Regions from separate parts of the Paenibacillus sp. FSL R5-0908 genome, predicted to be linked through region 4. Evidence: riboswitches for the same ligand, from Rfam matches in the RefSeq annotation. Region 4 holds a riboswitch; each other region holds the start of a gene.

Region 1 (4,215 bases), 2.7 Mb from region 4:
CAAGCTAATAAAAGAATTGGATAACGGCGGTACAGAAACGCGTGCAGCTTGTGGCAGAATTACGCGGCGCAGAGCCTGCCCACGAGTCATACCAACTGAGAAGGCAGCTTCCCACTGGCCTTTATGTATCGACAGGATAGCAGCGCGTACGATTTCCGATGAATAAGCCCCTACGCTAAGGGTAAATCCAATGGTGGCGGCAATGAAAGGGTCGAGTACAATACCAACAGCCGGCAAACCATAAAAAATAATAAATAGCTGCACTAACAACGGGGTTCCCCGAATGACCCATACATAAAAACGGGCGATTAGCTTCGGAATTACCCACGGTGAAAGACGTGCCAACGCGGTTAGGATCGCCAAAATCAATCCAAGCACAAAGGAAAGCAGCGCCAACGGAATGGTAAAAGCCACCCCGGCTTTAAGCAGGGGTAGCAGTGTATCTAAGAAAATTTGTATTTTGCGGTCATCCATTATTCAGACATCCTTTTTAGCTTCCAGGCTTAATTAGCCTTGCTAGCCTTGTATTATTTTGAAACGTCAGCTCCAAAGTATTTCTCGGAAATTTTCAAGTACGTTCCATCACTTTTCATCTCTTTAATCGCATCACTGACCGCTTTCACCAGCTCATCATTGCCTTTCAGGAATACCGCGGCACTTTGTGATCCTTCAGGAATCTCGTCAACCACTTTAATTTTTGCATCTGGTTTTTGTTTTTTCAGATCCAGATAAGACAAGCCATCATTCACAGTTGCATCAATACGTCCCGAAGTCAGCAGGTCCATCGCTTGATTGAAACCGTCCGTAGCTACGATTTCAGCACCGTTCTCACGAGCGATGTCGGATAAGTTACTTGTCAGGGATTGTCCGGCTTTTTTACCCTTTAGATCAGCAAAGGTCTTAATATCCTCATTGTTTTCGCTCACGATCAATACTGCCTTGGATACAATATAGGGTTCAGAGAAATCATATTTCACTTTGCGATCTTCGTTAATGGAAACTTCATTGAAAATGACATCAAACCGTTTCGCATCCATCCCAGCAAAAATACCATCCCACTGAGTTTCAAAAAATTCAGCTTCAACACCTAAACGTTTGGCTACTTCTTCGGCAATTTCTACGTCAAAACCAGTCAATTTCCCCGCAGTGTCATGATAAGTAAAAGGTGCATAAGTCCCTTCTGTACCTATCCGCAATTTGCCGCTGGCCTTCACAGCCTCCAAACTGTTTTGCGCTGAAGATGCTGCTCCACCAATCGTTCCAGCTGTTGGTTCAGCAGCCGTATTGGTATTCGAATTATTGCCGCAAGCCGCTACAAGGACCACGGTTAACGCCAATATAATAGTTAAACTCCATTTTTTCATTATTAAATCCCCTCTCTCTATCCGGTTTTTTTCCGGTAAATTGAATAGTACACTGCCATCACATGATCGTCAATACTTTTTTCCGATTATATACATCGGAATTGTAATATTAACTAGATTTCTACTTATATCTTACCCAATCTTGGATTAATCCTTCACTTCTTTCTCTCTTTACTTCTCAGAAAGATATGGTATATTTATAAACAAATTAATATGGACCTGTTATTTCACTAGGGGAGTCGGCCGACTGAGACGGAGCTTCAAGCTCCGGACCCTTGGAACCTGATCTGGATCATACCAGCGGAGGGAAGTGGAGCGGAATTTTCATCAAGCATGTTTAGTGTTATTATGCAGAATGAACTTTTTGACCCATTCATTTCCTCTGGAAATGAATGGGTCTTTATTTGTTTAGGCGCTCCACAAAAATATTAGGAGGTTAGATCATCACGACCATTTTATCTATTCAAGGCCTAACCTACTCTTTTCCGGAAACTGAACAACCCCCTGTATTCGCAAATCTATCCATGGATATCAGGCAAGGGGAATTCGTCTCCGTAGTAGGTGCTAGCGGATGCGGGAAAAGTACATTTTTCAAAACGATTGCCGGTTTACTCGAACCTACTCACGGAAAAATAAAACTCTCTACGAACCCCTCAACCGCTAGTCGTTTAGGCCAGATCGCTTATATGCCTCAGCAGGATTTATTGCTGCCTTGGAGAACAGTGCTCGACAACTGCCTTTTGCCCTGGGAGATCAAGCCCAGATTTAGTAAACAGGATACGATCACTCAGATTCGGGAAATGTTGGTCCGCTTCGGCTTAGCAGATGTAGAGAAGGCTTATCCCCATGAACTTTCGGGAGGAATGAAACAGCGAGTCGCATTTCTGCGCACCTTAGTGGCTGGAGGCGGAAGTGGTCTTATGCTGCTGGATGAGCCCTTTGGTGCTCTCGATGCCATGACCAAACGTGAGATACACCGTTGGCTGTTGGAGTTATGGGGTGAACTGAATCAGACGATTATGCTCATCACTCATGATCTGGAAGAAGCACTATTGCTCAGTGACCGGATTTATTTATTATCTGGCGGTGCGCACAGCGAATTACAGGAGATCGTTGTGGATCTACCAAGGCCAAGACATTATAAGATGAACTACGAACCCCGGTTTATAGCACTGCGGGCAGAGCTGGAGCGGAGATCACATGCGACCTATACCTTTTAAAAAACATCTAGACAATTATGGTCCCTTCGTTCTTCTGGTACTGCTCATTCTTGTAATCTGGGAGTCAGCTGTTCGCCTTCACATGATTCCAGCCTTTATTCTCCCTGCACCTTCATCTATTGGCTTCGCATTGATCGAGCACAGGCAATTATTATTCGGACAGCATTTATTGGCAACGTTACAGGAGATACTGGTGGGTTTTGTCCTTTCTGTGGTTTGTGGTGTATTGCTGGGCACTGGAATGTTCCTGTATCGCCCCATAGAAAAGGCCATCTATCCCTTCCTTATCATTAGCCAGACGATCCCATTAATTGCGCTATCCCCCATTTTTATTATGTGGTTCGGATATTCGCTGTGGAGCAAAGTGGCTGTGGTGTTTTTGACGGCTTTTTTTCCAGTCGTAGTGAGTACATATGATGGACTTCGTACAAGTGGCCAGACCTACAAGGACTTATTATTAACATTTGGTGCAAACCGCTGGCAGCTGCTTGTCAAAACCCAAATTCCACTGGCGTTGCCTGCCTTTTTCTCTGGCTTAAAGCTGTCCATTGTATACTGCGTCATCGGAGCTACTATCGGGGAATGGCTCGGCGGCAGTAAAGGACTCGGTTACTTCAGCCGCAGAATGGCCGGAAATATGCAGAGCGATGAAATGTTCGCGGCTGTATTTCTGTTGTCCGCGCTTGGTGTTGTGCTTTTTCTGGCGATAGCTTTACTCGAACAATTATTTTTAAAGAAAAGAGGATCTAACCAATGAATCATTTAAAATCCCCACAACGAGGACTTATTTCTGTATTTCTAGTATGCACACTTTTGCTCTTAAGCAGCTGCGGGAAGGCAGACAAGCTAAATAACAACTCCCAAACCGGTTCCTCCAATACCGAAAATAAGCAGTCACACAAGCTGACGATTATGCTTGATTGGTATCCCAATGCCGTTCATTCCTTTCTATACGCTGCGCAACAGCAAGGTTTTTTCCAAGAGGAAGGTTTGGATGTCGAGATCAAAATGCCTGCGGACAGCAATGATGCCCTAAAGCTTGTAGCAGCAAATCAAATTGATCTAGCGCTCAGCTATCAGCCTCAGGTGCTTATGGCACGCGGCGAGAAAATCCCTGTACGTTCGATTGCAGCAATCGTGCGGCATCCACTGAATCATCTGATGGTTCCTCAGGCTGGCAGTATTCATAGTCCCAAAGAGCTCGCTGGAAAAAAAATCGGCTATTCCTCCATTCCGCTCTATGAAGCGATGATTCGGACAATGATCCAGAGTGATGGAGGCGATCCTTCATCCGCCAAGCTGATTGACGTAGGTTTTGACCTTATCCCTGCGATCTCTACAGGACAAGTGGACGCAATAATGGGCGGGTTTATCAACCATGAACAACTGATCCTTGAAAAAGAGGGGCATTCGGTCACCTCGCTTAATCCAACGGATTACGGAGTACCTGACTATTATGAGCTTGTGCTGGTGGCCAGCGAACAAGGATTGCAAAATTCTGAAGCTTACTTTAAAAAATTTCTAAATGCCATAACAAAAGGACAGGAATTTGTGGAGCAGAATCCTGAACAAGCCCTGGATTTACTGGTTGCACATGAAGATGCAACTTCACCGCTCGACAAGGAGATTGA
Region 2 (4,215 bases), 1.9 Mb from region 4:
AAACGGGTCGCAGATGAATCTGGAGTTACACTTATTGACCTTAACTCGGAAAGTCTGAAATATTATAACGAGATCGGTGTAGAAGCAATAACATCCCTCTTCATGTCAATTGAAGCCGGAGAAACGCCAGGCAAAACAAATGACGGAAGTTACGCTAACGGGCATCCTTCAAAGAAAGTCGATGGGACTCATTTTAAAGAAGCGCTCGCCAAACAATTTTCACGGATGATTGTCACGGAGCTTGTAGAGAAAGGTGCTACTGGCGATTCTACTGCTGCCTCCATTACTCCTTACCTTAAAGGGAACGTTAAGCATGCGGCACTAACAGGGAACTGGGGTAAGATTTTTCCGGAAATAACGAATGATACGACGACTGGGGAAGCTGCTTATTACCGTAATCAAATTGAAAAATTAATCCAGCTGGGAGTAATGGGCAAAGACCGTCATGGGAATTTTAATCCGGATACGGAGATGACAGTTGCTGAATTCACACGTAGTATTTCTAAGTTAATGAAAGTGGAAAGATCAGATCTTGCCTATTATCCGAAAGGTAAGCTGTCACGTGAAACGATGGGTGCTATTCTCTATGATGTTTACCAAATAAAGTTTGCTAATAAACCTAAGTACATGACTGATTATAACGGCACAGCAGTAGTGCCAGGAGATCCTGGCTATGATTCGAATCTGGATCCAGGAGCTAGAGGTGCGATGTACTATCCTCTTGTATCCTGGACGCAGCTTGTTGATACAGCGGACATTTCTCCTTATTTAATTTCAAAAGTGAAAAGTGCATATGAATTAGGACTCATTAGATCTGAAGTGGGGATTGCCAGAGGCAAAATGGTCAATGGGACAGAACTAGAACCTAAAGCTATAGTGACCCGGGAGAAAGCGGCTAAAGCTCTTTATTTCATGTGGGTGCTGGAACATGAAGTGAATGCAGAAAATCATGTTTCTTCTCTGAAATAGTTAGGTGAACAATTCAAGGCACAGCATCGATGCTGTGCCTTTTTGTATGCGGTGAAGTCCTCTCCACTTACAGCAGTTTACCTCTCACAGTTGTTTATTTCCACTTGCATTGTGGTAAGTAAGATTCGTAAAGCGATTTAAGAAAATGACAAACCCAGCGTATAAACGTGCATAGTTGTGCCATCCTAAGACGATCAGTTAACTATCAATTTGCTTAACGAGAGGAGATAGGGAAGATGTCAGGCAACAATAAACAAGCTACAAAAACCTTACCCCCACAGGAGCAGCATCATCAGCCAGGGATTGAGAGTGAAATGACGCCGCTGCCCAAATACGAGCCGGCAAATTATAAAGCAGCAGGTAAACTGCAAGACAAGGCGGCGTTGATTACCGGTGGAGACAGCGGAATTGGGCGTGCAGTTGCTGTGCTTTTTGCTAAAGAAGGCGCTGATGTGGTCATTTCATATCTTAATGAACACTCAGATGCAGAGGAAACTAAACGTCAGGTCGAGCAGGAAGGCCGCAAATGTATCCTCATTCCAGGTGATATCGGTGACGAGAAATTCTGTAAAGATCTTATTAAACAGACGGTGGAGAGCTTAGGAAAGCTTGATATTCTCATCAATAACGCGGCAGAGCAACATCCGCAAGCTAAGATCGAGGATATTACTTCCGAGCAGCTAGAGCGTACTTTCCGTACGAATATATTTGCGATGTTCTATTTAACAAAAGCAGCTATGCCTCATTTAAAAGCAGGATCTACAATTATAAATACAACTTCAATTACCGCTTATCGCGGAAGCCCGCAGCTGCTGGACTATTCATCAACTAAAGGAGCTATTCTTAGCTTCACACGATCCTTGTCCACGAATCTGGCAGAGAAGGGCATACGGGTAAATGGTGTAGCACCAGGTCCAATCTGGACACCGCTGATTCCCTCTACCTTTGATGCAAAACAGGTTAGCGAGTTCGGAGGTACACAGCCTATGAAACGGCCTGGACAACCAGAGGAGCTGGCACCAGCCTATGTATATCTGGCCTCTGACGATTCCAGTTATGTGACTGGACAGGTTATTCATGTAAATGGTGGCGAGGTAGTAAACGGTTAGATCAGTACAGCTAATGTGAATAAATGGGTGTATTTCAATAAAAAAATATGTTACTATAAACCACGTTAGTATTTTAAAATTGTATATTTATGTCACTAGGGGTGCCGATTGGCTGAGACGGAATGGATTTCCGGACCCTTTGAACCTGATCTGGTTAAGACCAGCGTAGGGAAGTGGAGGACGAATTTCTGTTGTCGGTCTATTTGTAGTGCCGTCTATATACAGATTCTGACTGCCTTCCTTACGGGAGGCAGTTTTTTTGTTTTTACTGACCTATAGGGAAGTGAGAGAGAGGAGATCGCGAGTGGTGCAAGCTGAGATCCATCTAATATCAGACGGCAAGCTGCAGCAAAGACATTTTGTTGAACTAGCTGTCACGGTGCAGACATGGGTCGATTATATTCACTTAAGAGATAAGCAATGTCCTGCACGCGAACTACTCGCTGCGGCACAGGAGCTGTTGGCTGCCGGTATGCCCGCTACCAAACTGATAATCAACGACCGGATCGATGTAGCCTTGGCAGCTGGTGCCGCAGGAATTCAGTTGGCTTGTCACAGTCTGAGCCCGGATACAGCCCGGCGAATTGCACCTCAGCTTCGGCTGGGGAGATCGGTTCATTCTCCGGAAGAAGCGGCGAATGCTTCAGAGCAGGGAGCTGATTATTGCTTGTTTGGTCATGTATTTCCCTCGGATAGCAAGTTAGGGCTGCCCGCACGTGGGCTAGAGCTGCTTGCAGAAACGGTGAAGACCAGCTCTATTCCTGTCATTGCGATTGGCGGAATTAGCCCCGCTAATGCGGCGCAGATCATCAGGAAAGGTGCGGCAGGAGTTGCTGTGATGTCCGGTATTTGCGGAGCGGATGATCCTTATGAGGCCGCCAAAGCTATTCATAAGGCGGTTCATTCATAGCCTGGAGGTAACAGCAGGGCCGAAGGGGGTGATTCAGAATGAAGCTGTTGATTAACGGGAAATCCGCAGAGTGTTCTGGTGGTATTCAAACTATAGCTGATTTGATCAGTCTTCCTGAGTGGTCGGGTCGTCTGATGATCATTGAGCTGAATGGAGAAATTGTCAGTAAGGAGAATTATGAAAGTACTGCTCTGAGCGAGGATGATCGTTTGGAACTGGTGCACTTTGTTGGTGGGGGTTGAGATGGAGCGGTATAGAATTTTGAGAAATTTATAAGAACCAAAGGGAGGTAATTTCATGCATGACCCGTTACATATTGGCGGCATCGAATTAACCAGTAGATTATTTATCGGAACCGGAAAATATAGCCGGAATACGCTGATCCCCGAAGTGATTGCTAGCTCTGGTTCTCAGGTGATCACTGTAGCGCTTCGCCGAGTGGACCCAGAAGCTGGCGCAGAAAATATCATGAACCACATTCCCGGCCATATGACTCTTCTGCCTAATACCTCAGGAGCGCGCACAGCGGAAGAGGCAGTCCGTATTGCGAGATTAGCAAGAGCTGCGGGACTGGGGAACTGGGTCAAGATCGAAGTGATCAATGATCAGAAATACCTGCTTCCAGATAATCTGGAGACCATACGAGCTACAGAGATTTTAGCAGCGGAGGGTTTTGTAGTATTGCCTTATATGAGTCCGGACCTTTCAGCTGCTTTACGTCTGAGAGATGCCGGTGCTGCTGCTGTGATGCCGCTTGGTGCGCCGATCGGGACGAATCGCGGCCTGCGCACCAAGGAGCTTGTGCGTATTCTTATTGAAGAAGTGAATTTGCCAATTATTGTAGATGCCGGGATTGGCAAGCCGTCGGAAGCGGCGGAAGCAATGGAGATGGGGGCCGCTGCTGTTCTGCTTAATACGGCTATTGCAACGGCACGTAATCCGCTCGTCATGGCGGAAGCGTTCCGTGAGGCGATATCCGCTGGCCGTAAAGCTTATTTGGCAGGACTGGGTCCTGTAGAAGAAGTTGCTTTTGCTTCGTCACCGTTGACTGGATTTTTGAACTGAATTGGATAGGTTCACCAAAGGAGGGAGGATTAGCATGAGCTTTTTTGACACACTGGCCCGCTTGGAGCAGTATCCTTATGAGCAGCTGTGGAAGGAGTTCCGGGAGGATGACGTTAAGCGGGCGCTTGGAAAAGACAAGCTGAACGAAAATGATTTGCTGGC
Region 3 (4,215 bases), 6.1 Mb from region 4:
CGAATTACGGATATTATGAGAGATCTTCATACTGCAAAATTTCGGCCCGCACATGGAACAGAAATGAGCTGTTTTAGCGCCTTCCGCAGGCAATGTCTCATCATGATATTCTAGCGCTCGCTCAGGATCTATCGATAAATGAAATTGATCACGCCAACGAAATTCAAAACGGGCTTTTGAAAGAGCATTATCCCGGTCTTGTGCTCCTTTATGCCCTTTCGCCAAATCTGCGGCATGAGCCGCTATTTTATAAGTAATGACCCCTACACGTACATCTTCCTTATTAGGCAGGCCAAGATGCTCCTTCGGAGTTACGTAACATAACATTGCTGTACCGAACCAACCAATCATCGCTGCACCTATAGCAGAAGTAATATGATCATAACCAGGCGCGATATCTGTAGTCAGTGGACCTAATGTATAAAAAGGGGCTTCGTTGCAAGTTTCAAGTTGCTTATCCATATTCTCCTTAATCAAGTGCATCGGTACATGTCCTGGACCCTCTACCATCACCTGTACATCATGACTCCAAGCTATAGCTGTTAATTCACCTAACGTCTCTAACTCGGCAAATTGTGCTTCATCATTCGCATCAGCAATCGAACCCGGACGTAATCCATCGCCTAGGGAAAAAGAAACATCGTATAGCTTCATGATTTCACATATCTCTTCAAAATGTGTATATAAAAAGTTCTCTTGATGATGCGCAAGACACCATGCCGCCATGATGGAGCCACCTCTTGAAACAATACCTGTCATACGTTGTGCAGTCAACGGGATATAACGAAGCAGAACCCCCGCATGAATGGTAAAATAATCAACCCCTTGCTCCGCTTGCTCAATGAGCGTATCACGGTACACTTCCCACGTTAAATCTTCCGCTTTTCCATTCACTTTTTCCAACGCTTGATAGATAGGCACCGTTCCAATAGGAACAGGAGAATTGCGGATGATCCACTCGCGTGTAGTGTGGATGTTTTTACCTGTGGAAAGATCCATTATATTATCTGCACCCCAGCGGGTGGCCCATCTCATCTTCTCTACCTCTTCCTCTATGGAGGAGGATACTGCGGAATTTCCTATATTGGCATTGATCTTCACTAAAAAATTTCGTCCAATAATCATCGGTTCACTCTCTGGATGATTGATATTCGCTGGAATGATGGCGCGGCCGCGGGCCACTTCATCTCTTACAAATTCCGGTGCCACATTCTCACGAATCGCAACGTATTCCATTTCGGAAGTAATAATTCCTTTGCGTGCATAATGCATTTGAGAGACATTACGCCCCTTTTTCGCTCGCAAAGTTTTTCTATGGAGCGCTGGAAACACTTCCGCCACAGCTTTTCCCGTTGCATTCCCGTTATCTTCAGGCTTCACGTTTCTTCCTTCGTACGCTTCCGCATCCCCTCGTTCCTCAATCCAGCTTAGACGATTGGGCTCTAACCCCTGACGAATATCAGTTTGAATATTAGCATCCGTGTAAGCCCCGCTTGTGTCATAGACATGAATTGGGGCATTCTCCTCTTCGCCGTCTATGCCCGCAGTTGGACTAAGTGAGATCTTCCGCATAGGCACCTGAATATCAGGCCGTGAACCCTTTACATAAACTTTTTGACTTGCTGGAAAAGCTGATAAATTGATTGGATCGTTGTTCAATTCGCTTGTCATCTCAATTCCTCCTATAAGGTGATTTGATCAAGCGGAGACGGTCTACTCCCCACACATAGAAAAGGCCACATCTGTATAAGATGAGGCCTTAGAGTAGACAAATAGAAATAGAGCTCCATTTCCTCCGCTGGCATTATCCAGATCAGGTTTGACGGTCGATAGTTATAACTATCCTCTCAGCCTGGTCCCACCAAGCTCCCGTGACTATATAATTGCTACTTCAAAGTATAACCGAAAAGAGAGAATTATCCAAATCTACTCAAATGTGAGATCAACGTGTACGTTAGTATAGCACCAGTACCCCAAATCCTTCCAGAAGCACCTCGCCCGAGAATGTTGTGCCGCTCAGTAAATCTGTTTTGGTCTCATGAAGATGGATCGTGACAGGAGTCTCACTATAATTAAGCAAAAAAGCATAACTGGAAGAAGCTCCGGTACGGACTTGCAGCTCTACCTCTTCTGGGAGCTCCAGCCAATCTGCTGGCGATTGTAGATCCATTAAATTTATGATCTCAGCCGCTGCCTGTTCATTAAATACGGCTCCGTAATACCAAACCTCACCCTTGCCGCGACGATTTCTAGTTACCGCCGGTTTTCCTGCATAATAATCAGAGGCGTAAACCGCCATCACTTCAACCGAAGCTTCCTCTATTTTGAGAATATCATTAAAGTCATCTGCTCCTGTAACGACTTCGGTCGCGCCCGACCAGCTAATTGTTGTTGGCTGACGACTGCCCTTAACCATTGTGAATTCTTCAACTGTGATCCCGCATAGATCCTTAGCAGCACCTGGGAAAGGACGCATATAACATTGACCGCGCTCATCCTTATAGCCAGTTCTACAGCCGAAGATCAGTTTGCCGCCTTGTTGAACATATTCATCCAGCAGAGACGCTGTCTCATCTGTCATAATCGCTGGGTGAGGATAGATAAGCACGTCGTACCTTGCAAGCTCCTCCAGCGTTGTTTTTTTGCGCAGATAGAGCACGTCATTCGGGATATGCTTCCGCTGAAGAGCCTTGTACCACTCCTTATTGCTCTTCCACATAAACGGGCCATGCCAAACATCGTATTCTCCATCCCACTCATTGTCATAATCACGAACAATAGCAACGTTAGCCTGATTATGAGTACCGATAAACGCTTGACCTGCTGCTGCCAGCTCCTGACCGATCTGCCCCGCTTCCCGCACTCTCCGGTTAGGCTGATTATGATAGTCATTGATTCCATGCCAATAAATTTCATTGCCCATCGTAGCTGTCCGCCAGCGGAAATATAGCACCATATCTGCTCCATGAGCGATCGACTGATAAGTCCATAACCGCATCTGCCCGGGCTTTGGAGAAGGCATATCCATCCGGTTCACCCAGCCACCCGGGCCCGACTGCTGCTCCATAATGCAGAAATTCGGGGATATCGAACGAACAACAGATAACGACAGTCCCCAGCCTCTATCATTCAGCGGATTCCGCTCATTGGGGTCATAAAAAATAGTAGAGAACTGAGGATAGGAATCATAGCTGAAGAAATCCAGCAGTTCATCCGTCATTTCATGGCTATCAAGATGCCCGAACAGACCGTTCGTGGTTACCCATTGCTTAGGGGCAAGTTTACGAATGATATCCGCTTGGTTTTTGGCAAAAGAAATTGTATTGTCCGAAATAAACCGTTTTTCATCCAATGCCTGATGAGGATTGGGCTGCTTCGGTACTGGAGTCGGACGTGGGAGATAGACCTGAGACCAGTCACTATAGCTTTGATTCCAAAAAACAGCTCCCCAAGCCTCGTTCAAATGCTCAAGCGTAACATATTTATGCTGTAGCCATTCCCGGAAAGCCTTATGGTCACTCTCCGAATAAAATTCACTGATCTCACAGTTGAGCTCATTATCAATTTGCCAGCCAACTACACCCGGATGATTGCCGTAATGTTCAGCCATTTGTTCTGCAATACGTGCACACAGTTCCCGGTATTTAGGACTGCTGTAATTATAATGACGGCGCATGCCATGCTGAAGTGTAACACCTTCGTAGGTTACATTTAAAACTTCGGGATATTTATCAGTCAACCAAGCTGGAGGCGTCGCCGTCGGAGTACCAAGTACAACCTGAAGACCATATTTATGTGCTAGATCAATCGCCCGATCAAAGAGCCCGAACTGAAACTCCCCTTCTGCCGGTTCAAAAATAGACCAAGCAAACTCCCCCATCCGAATGATCGTAAAGCCGAGTTCACGCATCCGGCGATAATCGTCCTCCCACATGTTTTCTGGCCAGTGCTCCGGATAATAACAGACGCCAAGCTCGAATTTTTCAGTTGCGACAGGTTTCTTCATCATTACCTCCAAAGTATTAAAAATATGCTTTCAATATTTTATAATTCTATTGTAGTATCAATGATAAGAGGTCTTATATAACAAAATATTGCTATCATATAACAATCTTGCGTTTATTGCCTTAATCCAACTTGCGCTCTGTTGCGCTACAGAAATGGGTGCTGCCAAACATGAAGAAACAATGGTATTTGCCGACACCGGCTTTTTCA
Region 4 (4,215 bases):
TTTTCCGCAGCCGGAAGGACCAACGATCGAAACGAATTCTTGTTGCTCTACCTTGAGAGAGACATTATTCAGAACATTTGTCTCACGGCGACGATGGGAAAAAGATTTGGAGATGCCGCTCACTTCAAGGGCGGGTGCCACGGTATGAGCTTCAGGAGAGCTTATGACTTCTGTTGTTCTGTGTTGCATTTGCGTCGCTTGAGACATACAGGCATCTTCCTTTCTATGAGTTACGGCGCGGCTTCCAGCGAACCAGCCATTTTTCCAGCAATGCAATAATAGCAAAGAGTACAAGACTTAAAAGTACAATAATAACAATAGCGACAAACATCCGATCCGTACGATAAGCGGATTTCTGCAGAAGCATATAATAGCCAATACCTTTATCCGCGCCAATCCATTCAGCGACCACGGCGCCCATAACCGCATAAGTAGCAGATATTTTTACACCGGAAAATAGTGCCGGGATAGAAGAGGGCAGCTCCAGCTTGGTGAAGATTTGCCACTTGCCTGCGCCAGCCATTTTCATATAATTCATCATGACCTGATCACTTTGGGCCAGGCCGCCCATCGCAGCGACAGCTACCGGGAAGAAACATACTAGTGTAATCAGCACGATTTTGGGCAAAAGACCAAAGCCGAACCAGATAATGAGCAGGGGCCCGAGCGCGATGGAGGGAACATTTTGACTCAGAATAATAAGTGGATAAAAAGCCCGTCTAGCCCAAGGTAAAAGATGCAAAAGCAAAGCAACGATCAGGCCTACCCCCGTACCAATGGGAAAACCAATTAAAGTTAGCCGCAGCGTAGCCATCGTATGAGCCCAAAGACCAGAAGCGTTACTGGTGGATTCACGGGCAATATCAGCAGGACTCGGCAGAATCCAGGCTTCAATATGAAATACAGATACAGATAGCTGCCATACGGTTAAAAAGAAGACGACCGCCACAAGGGGCGGCCATATTAGCTTCCAGGTCGATCTCACGGCCGATATTTCTCCGTCAATTTATCCATGCTGATTCCGTTAGGATTATGAGCGATTTTGATCTGCGAAATTACGCTTGGACTACCTGCTTCGATCAACGCCTCCTGCATCTGACGCACAACCTCCAGCAGTTCGCTAAGCTCACCTTCCATTGTGGTTTCCAGCGGATTCACCTGATGTTTAACACCGGATTTCTGAATGACCTCAATCGCTTTATCTACGTATGGGATGGAATCCTCATTGTTCGGAGTTTTTGGAATTACTTGAATGCTTAGTAGGGTGTTAGCCACAATAATCAATCCTCTCATTTTATAAGGTAAGTTCAAAAAGCCAACTTTGATAACGAAGTAACTCAGGAAGCAAACTCGACATCGAATCTTGAACGAACTTGGGAAGTCCGGTACTCACGTAGCACATCACTACGCTCCGTTCCTCCTTCCTCAAGTAACGTCCAACCTTCTTGGTTCTGAAGTCCGCTCTCTACTCCGCCGGTAAAAAATCATTACTGAATGCACTAGCGGCATCCAGCGGTTTATCCAGCAACTTCAGATCATACATCCAGTCACCGTAATTTTGCCAGACCTCGGTTTTTTGCTCGCCCCAGCGGGCAGCATCGTCCTTGTATTTTGGGCTAAGCCATTTTTGGCTAGCTAGGACAAGGTCGGCATCCAGGTCAGGAACCGCCTTCGATAACATACCGGCAGCCTCTTCCGGATGATCAATAGCATATTGATAACCTTTTGATGTGGCTTTCATGAAGGCCTTCACCAGCTCAGGATGATCTGCAATTTGCTTCTCACTCGTCGTCAGCACAGGCGTGTAATAATCGAGCTGTGGCGCATAATCCTTTAAGTACAGCATATCCAATGGCTCGCCACGCAACTCAGCCTCAACGCCAGTCCAAGCGTAGAAAATCCAGGCGAAATCAATGTCACGTTTGACGGCGGTAAAATAATCAGCTTCACCGATACTGATCAGCTTCACCTTTTTTACATCGCCACCTTCAGGATCCATGATAGCTTTCATGGCTGCTTCTTCGGCTGGTGAGCCCCAGCCTCCGTAGGTTTTACCTTCGAAATCCTTTGGTGATTTAATATTGCGATCTACTGGAGCGGCGAATCCCGACGTATTATGCTGAATAATAGCTGCTATCGAGACAAGGGGTACGCCTTGTAGACGGGCTAGCGTTAATCCTTCTTGCGCGCTGATTCCAAAAGCGGCTTCGCCAGAGGTAACCATAGTATCAGAACCCGCTGCGCCTGGCTGAACGATTTCGACGTCCAGACCTTCATCAGCGTAGTAACCAAGATTCTTAGCTACGTATAGACCGGTATGATTCGTGTTCGGTGTCCAGTCGAGTGCGACTTTAACTTTGGTGAGCTCTTTTGGAGCATCCGTCCCAGCCGTTGCAGTTGGATCAGTAGCATTTGCTTTGTTTCCGGCTGTATTCCCATTGTTGCCGCCGCATCCGGCAATGGCAAGAATGAGTACACAGGTGAGGCACAACGTAAGTGCTTTTTTGAGGTGCATGTCTTCTTCTCTCCTTTAAGGTTACAAGAATCCCGTCTTCACAACATGAACCGTAAAGTGTAGTATGTACGTTTTTCTACATCTTTTAGTGATCTTACAAAAAAAGCGCCCCGAGTGATCGGGACGCTGGCTTGGCGCAAGGTTAGTCAAGGTCACAGGGACCAGAACCAATTGGCGATTCCTACGCTGGCATTATCCAGATCAGGTATAAGGGTCAGTATCTTGTGGGATACAATCTCAGCCGGCCAATTCCAGCACCCCTGGTTCTATGAAGTTAACGGGTATTTCTATGTGCAATATAAGTAAGCATAAGTTCTGTACCCATACTTTATATCTTATATTTCTCGCATACGGTGTATTATAGACGGCTGTACTCGGAATGTCTAGTAGTGCACTCCTGAATTTTTCCAATCCAGTAGTTTCTTTTTTGCTAGTCTAGATCTTTATATTTTTTGCGGTGACGCCGTTTAAGCTCACTAACCAGCGCCCCTAGCGTGAGGACAACGCTGATCAGAATCCCGCTCATGATCACGAAGAGGGCAAGAAATTCAAAGGGGGAATATCCAATCATTTTACTCCATTGAATCTTTCCATCCAGATCGTCAATGACCTGATTCATGCCGTAAATCCCGCTTACTACCGTAAATACAGTGAGAATCATCAGCAGATTATCCCGTCGCTTGGATTGAAACTTATCCTGATACTGAAACAGGTCATTTAAGGTTTCTTTCACTTCCTCGAACAAAGCGTCGTTTCCGTATACTTTACGCAGCTGAAGAAATATCTCCCGGCCCTGCGACTGGGAAATCAACTCCAAGAAGTAGAACTTTGCCGAGAACTTATTAATGGAGTAGATTAGATTGTCTATTTCCTCATAATCATGATTAATCCGAAGTCGGGAGTGCATATTGGCAAGCTTTAGCAGAACGATTTTGTGGAAAATATTGAGTAAAAATCCGTAATAATATTGCCCGTACATCTGGTTGGCTAGACTAACAGCAATTTCCTGTTCAGCGCGGGTCATGCAGCAAAAAGTCTGCTCATTCATCATATAATACGTGTCTGGACCCCAGCGATTATAGGAGTGTTCATGACAATAGTTCGCAATATATGCTGGATCGCTGGCACTGGCATAGGGCTTTCCGTTCAGATCAATTCCATCAAGCTGTGAGGCACGATAGCGCAGATTTACACTAATCTCATCAGAGCTTTCTTTATTCTGAAAGCCGTAAAAAGCTTGCACCTGCATTCTTTCATCTACGAAAAAAGGAAGGGTCTCGAAATAAGCCCCATTGATATCCGATTGATCCAGATATGGCTCCAGTCCATCCACCAAATTTCGGAAGACAAAATCCTCTACCATCTCATAGGTCTGTTCCCCGCAATGAATATAAGTGTAATCATCCTGTATGAAGGTATTCTCTAGCGCACGGAAACGATCCGCGAATTCTAGGGCAATACTAAAGGGAATTGAATCCCCCTCCAGCTGGACACGTATCGTCACGAATCCAAGCTGAAAAGGACATATGAATATATCTGTCGAGAGAATTTTGAAAAATATAGATTGCTGCGGAATCTCCAGAATGCAGTCGAGATTATTTACTCTGGAAAAACGGCGAAACGAGTCGGCATCCTTCCTGCGTGGAAAAAGGACGTGTGCAGCAAACGGTAAATAGGTGCGTTCCATTCGTTCATGGGAA

What was found. Region 4 has a riboswitch for thiamine pyrophosphate ahead of MKZ09_RS02125 (ABC transporter substrate-binding protein). Riboswitches for the same ligand answer to the same signal wherever they lie in the genome.
Region 1: another riboswitch for thiamine pyrophosphate. It lies ahead of MKZ09_RS14340 (ABC transporter ATP-binding protein); the one in region 4 lies ahead of MKZ09_RS02125 (ABC transporter substrate-binding protein).
Region 2: another riboswitch for thiamine pyrophosphate. It lies ahead of MKZ09_RS10385 (thiamine phosphate synthase); the one in region 4 lies ahead of MKZ09_RS02125 (ABC transporter substrate-binding protein).
Region 3: another riboswitch for thiamine pyrophosphate. It lies ahead of thiC (phosphomethylpyrimidine synthase ThiC); the one in region 4 lies ahead of MKZ09_RS02125 (ABC transporter substrate-binding protein).

Annotation. Positions count from the first base shown of each region.
Region 1 is NZ_JBBOUV010000001.1:3,221,636-3,225,850, reverse strand. It holds gene MKZ09_RS14350 (amino acid ABC transporter permease) at 1-474, opposite strand, end outside; gene MKZ09_RS14345 (amino acid ABC transporter substrate-binding protein) at 528-1,364, opposite strand; TPP riboswitch at 1,587-1,690, shown strand; gene MKZ09_RS14340 (ABC transporter ATP-binding protein) at 1,889-2,584, shown strand; gene MKZ09_RS14335 (ABC transporter permease) at 2,565-3,341, shown strand; gene MKZ09_RS14330 (ABC transporter substrate-binding protein) at 3,338-4,215, shown strand, end outside.
Region 2 is NZ_JBBOUV010000001.1:2,390,653-2,394,867, forward strand. It holds gene MKZ09_RS10375 (GDSL-type esterase/lipase family protein) at 1-969, shown strand, start outside; gene MKZ09_RS10380 (SDR family oxidoreductase) at 1,206-2,078, shown strand; TPP riboswitch at 2,166-2,267, shown strand; gene MKZ09_RS10385 (thiamine phosphate synthase) at 2,386-2,988, shown strand; gene thiS (sulfur carrier protein ThiS) at 3,027-3,230, shown strand; gene MKZ09_RS10395 (thiazole synthase) at 3,286-4,053, shown strand; gene thiH (2-iminoacetate synthase ThiH) at 4,088-4,215, shown strand, end outside.
Region 3 is NZ_JBBOUV010000001.1:6,566,971-6,571,185, forward strand. It holds gene thiC (phosphomethylpyrimidine synthase ThiC) at 1-1,671, opposite strand, end outside; TPP riboswitch at 1,774-1,883, opposite strand; gene MKZ09_RS29675 (beta-galactosidase) at 1,955-4,006, opposite strand; gene MKZ09_RS29680 (helix-turn-helix transcriptional regulator) at 4,177-4,215, shown strand, end outside.
Region 4 is NZ_JBBOUV010000001.1:472,286-476,500, forward strand. It holds gene MKZ09_RS02110 (ABC transporter ATP-binding protein) at 1-189, opposite strand, end outside; gene MKZ09_RS02115 (ABC transporter permease) at 224-985, opposite strand; gene MKZ09_RS02120 (thiamine-binding protein) at 982-1,275, opposite strand; gene MKZ09_RS02125 (ABC transporter substrate-binding protein) at 1,466-2,515, opposite strand; TPP riboswitch at 2,677-2,787, opposite strand; gene MKZ09_RS02130 (hypothetical protein) at 2,946-4,215, opposite strand, start outside.